2 regions of the Paracoccus sp. SM22M-07 genome follow, and region 1 is predicted to be linked to the other one. Evidence: riboswitches for the same ligand, from Rfam matches in the RefSeq annotation. Region 1 holds a riboswitch; the other holds the start of a gene.
What was found. Region 1 has a riboswitch for thiamine pyrophosphate ahead of thiD (bifunctional hydroxymethylpyrimidine kinase/phosphomethylpyrimidine kinase). Riboswitches for the same ligand answer to the same signal wherever they lie in the genome.

Region 1 (4,673 bases):
CGTCTGCCGAAGGTGCCTTGGCCCATTCGGCCACGACCTTGGCATTCTGCATCAGGCGCTGCGCGCGCTTGTAATCCGACGACGGCACGATCAGCGCCGAAACACCCTTGGACCCGGCGCGGCCCGTCCGGCCCGACCGGTGCAGCAGGGTTTCGGGGTTGGTCGGCAGATCGGCATGGATCACCAGTTCCAGCCCCGGCAGGTCGATGCCGCGTGCGGCCACGTCGGTCGCGATGCAGACGCGGGCGCGTCCGTCGCGCAGCGCCTGCAGGGCATGGGTGCGTTCCTGCTGGCTCAGTTCGCCCGACAGGGCGACGCATTTGAAACCGCGGTTCGACATGCGCGCCAGCAGGTGGTTCACGTTGGCGCGCGTCTTGCAGAACACGATCGAGGTCTGCGCCTCGTGCATCCGCAGCAGGTTGAAGATGGCCGGTTCGCGGTCGCGCGGCGTGACGCTGTAGGCGCGATAGGCGATGTCGCCGTGCTGGCGGGCCTCGCCCATGGCGGCGATGCGCAGGGCGTCACGCTGGAAATCGCGGGCCAGCTTTTCGATGGCGGGCGGCACCGTGGCCGAGAACATCAGCGTGCGGCGTTCGGCGGGCGCGGCGGCCAAGATGTATTCCAGGTCGTCGCGGAAACCCAGGTCCAGCATCTCGTCGGCCTCGTCTAGGACGGCGGCGCGCAGCGATGCCAGGTCCAGGCTGCCCCGGTCGATATGGTCGCGCAGACGGCCCGGCGTGCCGACGACGATCTGGGCGCCCTGCTGCAGGTTGCGGCGTTCGGTGCGGTAATCCATGCCGCCGACGCAGGTCGCGATCCGCGCGCCCGTCCCGGCATAGAGCCATTCCAGTTCGCGCGCCACCTGCAAGGCCAGTTCGCGGGTCGGCGCGATGGCCAGGGCCAGCGGACGATCACCGTCCAGCCGCTCTCCGTCCAGCAGCAGGTCCGCGCCGATGGCCAGGCCGAAGGCCACGGTCTTGCCCGATCCGGTCTGTGCCGAAACCAGCAGGTCGCGCCCTTGGGCTTCGTCTGCCAGAACGGCGGATTGCACGGAGGTCAGGCTTTCATAGCCCTTGGAAGCCAGCGCCGCCTGAAGCGGTGCGGGGAAGTTCAATTCGGTCATTTGATTCGCCAAATGGGGGGTGTCGTTCACCCGATGAGCGGCACCCCGTCGCTGCGACCGGCCCACCCTGCACCCGCCGCCCCGGACATGCGGAGCCAAAGATGGGTTCCTAGTCCACGCGCGCCGTAAAGTCCACCGAAGATCTGAACTGATTTCTTGGCCGCCTTTTCCTTGACTTGGGCCCGCTGCGCGGCCCTGATGCGCGCGACCCCGATCACAGGTTTCCAGATGACCCGCACAGCCCATCCCCCGATCAAGGATGCCATCAGGACATGGGCGCGGATCGCCGCGCTCAGCTTTGGCGGGCCCGCCGGCCAGATCGCCGTCATGCACCGCATCCTGGTCGAGGAACGCCGCTGGATCGACGAGGACCGTTTCCTGCACGCGCTGAATTTCTGCATGCTGCTGCCCGGCCCCGAGGCGCAGCAGCTGGCCACCTATATCGGCTGGCTGATGCATGGCGTGCGCGGCGCGCTGATCGCGGGGGTGCTGTTCATCCTGCCGGGCGTGGTGGCGATCATGGCGCTCAGCGTGGTCTATGTCACGCTTGGCGACGTGGGCATCGTGGCGGGGATCTTCTTCGGGCTGAAGGCAGCGGTCCTGGCGATCGTGGTGCAGGCGGTGATCCGGCTTGCGGGGCGGGCGCTGAAGGGGCCGGCGCTGCGCATCATTGCGGGGGCGGCCTTCGTGGCGCTCTTCGCGCTGGACGCACCTTTTCCGCTGGTGATCGCGCTGGCCGCCCTGGCGGGCGCGCTGATGGGGGGAGCCCCGACCCCGGACGGCACCGGCACTGCCCTGCCCGTTCAGGACGCGCGCGCCGCCCGCCGCGCGGCCATCTGGGCGCTGGTGCTGTGGCTGGTCCCGGTCCTGGCGCTGGTCCTGCTGGCGCCGGGCAGCGTCTTTGCCGATATCGCCACCTTCTTTTCGCGGCTGGCCGTGCTGTCCTTCGGGGGCGCCTATGCCGTTCTGGCCTGGGTCGGGCAGGAGGCCGTGGGCCATTACGGCTGGCTGCAGCCCACGCAGATGCTGGACGGTCTGGGCATGGCCGAAACCACGCCCGGACCGCTGATCATGGTGCTGCAATTCGTGGGCTTCATGGCGGCCTATGGCGCGGACCATGCCCATCCGCTGCTGGCCGCCATGCTGGGCGGGCTGCTGGCGACCTGGGTCACCTTCGCGCCCTGCTTCGCCTTCATCTTCATCGGCGCCCCCTTCATGGAGGGGTTGCGCCGCAGCGCCCGCCTGTCGGCCGCCCTGCGCGCCGTCACCGCCGCCGTGGTGGGCGTCATCCTGAACCTGGCCGTCTGGTTCGCCATCCACCTGATCTGGCAGCAGACCGTCGCATGGGACGTGGGGCCGATCCATCTGCGGCTGCCGGTCATGACATCGCTGGACCCGGTGGCGGCGCTGCTGTGCGCGGCGACGCTGGTTGCCGCCCTGTGGCTGCGGCCGGGCATGGCAACCCTGCTGGGCGGGGCGGCCCTGGCCGGGATCGCGCTGCAGATGGCGGGGCTGACATGACCCCCCTTGCGGGCCTTTCCGCATCGCGCTAGCCTTTTCCTGCAAACCGTTGGGGTGTCCCGTCACAGGGGCTGAGAGGCGTCAGCCAACCCATCGAACCTGATCCGGGTCATACCGGCGGAGGGAACGGTGCAGATGATCGCGGGGCCAGTCCCGCCCTTTGTTCCCCCTTGCGCCGTCCTGTCCCCGACCGCACAAGGAGCGCAACGTGACCGCCATCGCCCTGACCATCGCCGGTTCCGATTCCGGCGGAGGCGCCGGCATCCAGGCCGACCTCAAGACATTTTCCGCGCTTGGCGTCTATGGGGCCAGCGTCATCACCGCCCTGACCGCCCAGAACACCCGCACCGTGGCCCGCGTCCAGCCCGCAGGCCCCGCCATGATCGCGGCGCAGATCGCGACCGTCTTCGACGATCTGGACATTCGCGCGGTCAAGCTGGGGATGCTGGGCGACGGCCCTGCCATCCGCGCCGTGGCCGAGGGGCTGGCGGGACGCGGCCTGCCCGTCGTTCTGGACCCTGTGATGGTGGCGAAATCGGGCGACACGCTGCTGGCCGATGACGCCATCGACGGGTTGCGTGCCCTGCTGCTGCCCCGGGCCACCCTGCTGACCCCGAACCTGCCCGAGGCTGCCCGGCTGACGGGCGCGCCCCCGGCCCGGTCCCGCGACCAGATGCGCGATCAGGCGCTGGCGCTGATGCAAATGGGCGCGCGGGCCGTGCTGTTGAAGGGCGGGCATGGGCATGGGCCGCAATGCCACGACTTGCTGATGACGCCCGATGGCCCGCGCTGGTTGTCGGCCCCCCGCCATGCCACCCGCAACACGCATGGCACCGGCTGCACCCTGTCGGCGGCCGTCGCGGCGGAACTGGCCAAGGGGCGGCCTTTGCAGGAGGCCGTTACCGCGGCGCACCGCTATCTGCAGGGGGCCATCGCGGCGGCGGACAGCCTGACGGTCGGACAGGGCCATGGGCCGGTGCATCACTTTCACGCGGTCTGGCCCCATGCGTGACATCACCATCATCGGCGCGGGCGTGGCCGGGCTGTTCGCGGCGTGGCACCTGGCGCAACGGGGCTGGCACCCCCGCATCATCGACCGGAACGGCGCGCCGGGCCCGCATGGCTGTTCCTGGTGGGCGGGCGGCATGCTGGCCCCCATCTGCGAAGGCGTCACCGCCGATCCGCTGATCGCCCGCCTGGGTGGGCAGGCCGCCGATGACTGGGCGCAGGTCACCACGGTCACGCGCCGCGGCACGCTGGTCCTGGCGCTGGACCGCGACCGGGCCGAGCTGTCGCGCTTTGCCCGCCGCGCGCCGGGGCACCGGATGCTGGACGGAGCTGCGCTGGCGGCGCTGGAGCCCGACCTGGCCGACCACCGTCACGCCCTGCATGTCCCGTCCGAGGCGCATCTGGACCCCCGGCAGGCGCTTGCCGATCTGGTGACGGCCCTGCACGACCGGGGCATCGCCATCGAAACCGGAGATGCGCAGCCGCAGGATGTCACGGGCCCGGTGATCGACGCGCGCGGCATGGCCGCCACCCTGCCCGACCTGCGCGGCGTCCGGGGCGAGATGGTCGTTCTTCACGCCCCCGACATCACCCTGTCGCGCCCCGTCCGGCTGCTGCATCCGCGCCACCCGCTTTACGTCGTGCCGCGCGGCGACGGCATCGTCATGCTGGGCGCGACCCAGATCGAGACCGAGGCACGCCGCCCCATCACCGCCCGCGCCCTGCTGGAACTGCTGTCGGCGGCCTATGCGCTGGACGCGCGCTTTGCCGAAAGCACGGTGCTGGAAACCGGCACCGACCTGCGGCCCGCCTTTCCCGACAACATCCCGCGGGTGACGGTGCGCAGGCGCGTGCTGCACCTGAACGGCCTGTTCCGCCACGGCTATCTGATGGCGCCCGCCCTGGCGCGACAGGCCGCCGATTACCTGACCCATGGCACCCGAGGAGAGCTGATCCATGAAGATTGAGCTGAACGGCACCCCCCACGACATCGCCGCCGCCACCGTCGCCGATGCGCTGG
Region 2 (4,673 bases), on a different contig from region 1:
ATTGGCGACAAAGCTTTCGGCCTTGCGCTTCAGGGCGCGTTCCACGACCGGATGCCGCCCGCCGGTGATGGAAAAGGCGCGGCTGTCATCGACGCGCGGGCGCACCCAGCCTTCGCCCGATGCGATATCGGCAAAGGCGCCCGCCAGGTCGATCTCGGCCAGCGCCCGCGCCGCCTGCCCGATGGGTCCGGCATGGTCCAGCACGGCGGCGCGCAGGCGGTCGAAGATGCCACGCTCGATCTCCAGCGCGCGGTCGCGGGCGTTCAGGATGCGGGTCTCCAGCTCGGACAGCTCGACCGTGGTGAAGCGGATCTGGTTGGCGGTCGTCTGGCGGTGGATGAAGGTCTGGTTCAGCGGCGCGGCCATCATGCGTTCCGCATGAGTGGTCGTCGTTTCGATGAAATAGCCCAGGACATTGTTATGCTTGATCTTCAGACTGCCGACACCGGCAAGTGCGGCATAGTCCGCCTGCATCCCGGCAATGACGCCGCGCCCTTCGTCGCGCAACCGGCGGGTCTGATCCAGATCCTCGTCATAGGTCTCGGCCACGAAACCGCCGTCGCGGACCAGCAGCGGCGGCTCGGCCACCAGTGCATCATCCAGCAGATCGATCAGGGCGTCGTGGCCCGTCAGGTCACTCACCGCGTCGCGCAGCACCTGGGCTGCGTCATCCGGCAGGCGGTCAGCGATGGCGGCCCCTTGGGTCAGCCCCGCCCGGATCGCCGCCAGATCGCGCGGCCCGCCGCGTTCCAGCGCCAGCCGCGACAGGGCGCGGTCCATGTCGGGCACGCGGGCCAGCGCGCTGCGCAGATCGGCCAGCAGGCGCGGATCATCGACCAGCATGGCCACGGCCTGCTGCCGGGCATGGATCAGCGACAGATCGCGGCTTGGGGCGCTGACGCGCCGTTCCAGCAGGCGCGCGCCGGGGGCCGTCACGGTGCGGTCGATGGCCGCCAGCAGCGATCCCTCGCGCCCGCCGGACAGGGCCTGGGTCAGTTCCAGGTTGCGACGGGTGGCGGCGTCGATCTGCATCGCGCCGCCCGCCTGTTCGCGGACAGGGTGGCGCAGCAGCGGCAGCTTGCCCTTCTGCGTCATGTCCAGGTAATCGACGATGGCGCCCATCGCACCCTGTTCGGCCCGGGTGAACGTGCCGAACCCGTCCAGCGTTTCGACACCGTAAAGCGCGCAAAGCCGCCTGGCCCCCGCGCCGCTGTCGAAGGCGCCGGGATGCAGGTCGGTCAGGGCGGCGCCTGCGTCCTGCACAAGTTCCTCGAATTCATACCCCGCGGCCAGGACCTCGCGCGGGGTCAGGCGGGCCAGTTCGGGGGCCAGCCGCGCGGGCGGGCATTCCATCACCTGAAACGCCCCGGTCGAAATATCGACCCAGGCCAGCGCCCCTTCGTCACGAACTTGGGCATAGGCTGCCAGGTAATTGTGGCGGCGCGCCTCCAGCAGCGATTCCTCGGTCAGGGTGCCGGGGGTCACAAGGCGGACGACATCGCGGGCGACGACCGATTTGCTGCCACGCTTCTTGGCCTCGGCGGGGTCCTCCATCTGTTCGGCAATGGCCACGCGGAACCCCTTGCGGATCAGCGTCAGCAAATAGCTTTCGGCGGCATGGACCGGCACGCCGCACATCGGGATCGGTTCGCCCGCATGGGTGCCGCGTTTCGTCAGCGCGATGTCCAGCGCGGCTGCGGCCTGCACCGCGTCATCGAAGAACATCTCATAGAAATCGCCCATGCGATAGAACAGCAGCGCACCGGGGTTCGCCTCGCGGATCGCAAGATACTGCGCCATCATCGGGGTGGGCTGGTCGGTCATGACGGTCCTTCACTGCCTTCTGGCCCCCGTATCTAGCCGCTTGCGCGCTGCGGTGAAACCATTACATTCAGGCCTACCTCGGGGTGCCCTGCATGGGCTGAGACGCAGTTGCGGACCCGTTGAACCTGATCCGGTTGATACCCGGCGGAGGGAAGGTGACGGCTGTCCTTTCTTTCGAAACCCGTTTGAAAGGAGGCCACCGTGAAACCCCTGTTTTTCGCCACCGCCCTGCTGGCGGCGACCCCCGCGCTGGCGCAGGATCGCGTCCTGACCGTCTATGCCAGCGATTACATCGCCAGCGAATGGGGCCCCGGCCCGACGATCAAGGCCGAATTCGAGGCCTTCTGCGATTGCACCCTGGATTTCGTCACCGGCGACATCCTGCCCCGCCTGCTGATGGAGGGGAAGGGCACCGAGGCCGACATCGTCTTTGGCCTGAACACCGATGTCACCGCCCGCGCCCGCGCATCCGGCCTGTTCGCGCCGCATGGGCAGGACACGTCCGACCTGTCGCTGCCGGTGGAATGGACCGATGACACCTTCCTGCCCTATAACTGGGGCGAAACCGCCTTCGTCTATGACGACACCCGTCTGGAAAACCCGCCCGCCAGCTTTCAGGAATTGCTGGACGCGCCCGACGACCTGAAGATCGTGATCCAGGACCCGCGTTCGTCCATTTCCGGTCTGGCGCTGCTCTTGTGGGTCAAGCAGGTCTATGGCGACGATGCGCCGGATGCCTGGGCCAAGCTGGCCCCCAAGGTGCTGACCGTCACGCGCGGCTGGTCGGAATCCTATGGCATGTTCACGGACGGAGAGGCCGACATGGTCCTCTCCTACACCACCTCGCCCGCCTATCACATCGCAGCCGAGGATGACCTGACCAAGAAGGCCGCCATCTTTCCCGAAGGCCATTACTTCATGGCCGAACTGGCAGCCCAGGTGGCCTCGACCGATCAGCCCGAACTGGCGCAGCAGTTCATGGATTGGATCCTGACCCCGGAATTCCAAAAGACCATCCCGCTGGCCAACTGGTCCCTGCCCGCCAAGCTGGCGCAGGACGACTGGCCGCCGGTCATGCGCGACCTGCCCCGCCCCGACAAGACGCTGTTCTATTCCGAGGACGAGGCCGAAGCCCTGCGCCAACCTGCGCTGGACGAATGGCTGCGCGCCTTCGCGGGGTGATCGCGGGACGCATCGTCGCCGCCGGACTGGGCGCCCTGATCCTTGGCACGCTGGCCGCCGTCGCATGGCAGGCGGGCGGGTTGTCGGGATTGGGCGAATGGGACTGGCGCGCGGTGCGCTTTACCATCTGGCAGGCGGCGCTGTCGGCGACGCTGTCCGCGGCGCTGGCCGTGCCCGTCGCGCGGGCGCTGGCGCGGCGGCGGTTCCGGGGGCGCGGCCTGCTGGTCACGCTGCTGGGCGCGCCCTTCATCCTGCCGGTGATCGTGGCGATCATGGGGCTGATCTCGGTCTTCGGGCGCAATGGCGCGCTGAACGAAGGCCTGCGCGCCCTGGGCCTGCCGGAAATCGGCATCTATGGCTGGCAGGGGGTGATCTTGGCGCATGTCTTCTTCAACCTGCCCCTTTCGGTCCGGCTGATCCTGCAGGGCTGGCAGGCGATCCCGTACGAACGCTTCCGCCTGGCCAGCAGCCTGGGCTTTGCCCCCGCCGACATCGCCCGCCACTTGGAACGCCCGATGCTGCGCGCGGCCCTGCCGGGCGTCTGGCTGGCGGTCTTTCTGGTCTGCCTGACATCCTTCACCGTCGCGCTGGCCCTGGGCGGCGGCCCGCGCGCCACCACGGTCGAACTGGCGATCTATCAGGCCTTCCGCTTTGATTTCGACCTGGGGCGGGCGGCCACGCTTGGGCTGGTGCAGATCGCGCTGTGCATCGCCGCCCTGATGGTCGCGCGCTGGATCGCCATTCCGGCGGCATTCGGGGCGGGCATGGATGAACGCCAGGGCCCGACCGGTCCGCGCGGCTGGCGCGTCGCGGCGGATGCGGCGGTCATCGCGCTGGCGGCGGGGTTCCTGCTGTGGCCGCTGGTGGCGGTGATGGCGGTGGGCGTGCCGCGTCTGCCGATGCTGGAGGCCGATATCTGGTGGGCGGCGGGGCGGTCCGTGGTGATGGCCGTGATCTCGGCGCTGCTGGCGATGATGCTATGCCTGACGTTGGCGCTGACCATCGCCCGTGGTGCCGGCCGCTGGACCGAGGCCGCGGGCATGCTGCCGCTGATCGCCTCGCCTCTGGTCCTGGGGACGGGGCTGTTCATCCTGCTGCGCGACGTGGCCAGCCCGCAGCAGATGGCCCTGCCAGTGACGGTGGCGATCAACGCGGCCATGGCCCTGCCCTTCGGGCTGCGGGCGCTGATCCCGGCGGCGCGCAGCCTGCAAGACGATTACGACCAGCTGGCGGCATCGCTGGACATGCGGGGGTGGGCGCGGTTGCGATACCTGACCCTGCCGCGGCTGGCACGTCCCCTTGGTTTTGCCGGAGGGCTTGCGGCGGCCCTTGCCATGGGCGACCTGGGGGTGATCACGCTGTTCGCCAGCGACCAGCCGACCTTGCCGCTGAAACTCTATCAGCTGATGAACAGCTATCGCATGGCGGATGCGGCGGGTGCGGCGGTGCTGTTGATGGCGCTCAGCTTCGGGCTGTTCTGGATTTTCGACAAGGGGGGGCGACTGGATGCTTGAACTGCGGGATATCGCGATCCGTCAGGATGACTTCAGCCTGAGCGCCGATCTGTCGCTGGAACAGGGCGGGCGCTTTGCGGTGATCGGCGCGTCGGGGTCGGGCAAGTCCACGCTGCTGTCGTTGATCGGCGGGTTTTTGGCGCCCGACAGCGG

Region 2: linked by a shared signal. The riboswitch ahead of thiB (thiamine ABC transporter substrate binding subunit) and the one ahead of thiD (bifunctional hydroxymethylpyrimidine kinase/phosphomethylpyrimidine kinase) in region 1 are both predicted to bind thiamine pyrophosphate.

What each region holds. Positions count from the first base shown of each region.
Region 1 is NZ_JPKW01000007.1:46,294-50,966, forward strand. It holds gene IE00_RS11700 (DEAD/DEAH box helicase) at 1-1,123, opposite strand, end outside; gene chrA (chromate efflux transporter) at 1,352-2,644, shown strand; TPP riboswitch at 2,685-2,787, shown strand; gene thiD (bifunctional hydroxymethylpyrimidine kinase/phosphomethylpyrimidine kinase) at 2,853-3,656, shown strand; gene IE00_RS11715 (FAD-dependent oxidoreductase) at 3,649-4,620, shown strand; gene thiS (sulfur carrier protein ThiS) at 4,610-4,673, shown strand, end outside.
Region 2 is NZ_JPKW01000008.1:29,108-33,780, reverse strand. It holds gene mutS (DNA mismatch repair protein MutS) at 1-1,824, opposite strand, end outside; TPP riboswitch at 1,894-1,994, shown strand; gene thiB (thiamine ABC transporter substrate binding subunit) at 2,026-3,006, shown strand; gene IE00_RS12360 (ABC transporter permease subunit) at 2,982-4,520, shown strand; gene IE00_RS12355 (ATP-binding cassette domain-containing protein) at 4,513-4,673, shown strand, end outside.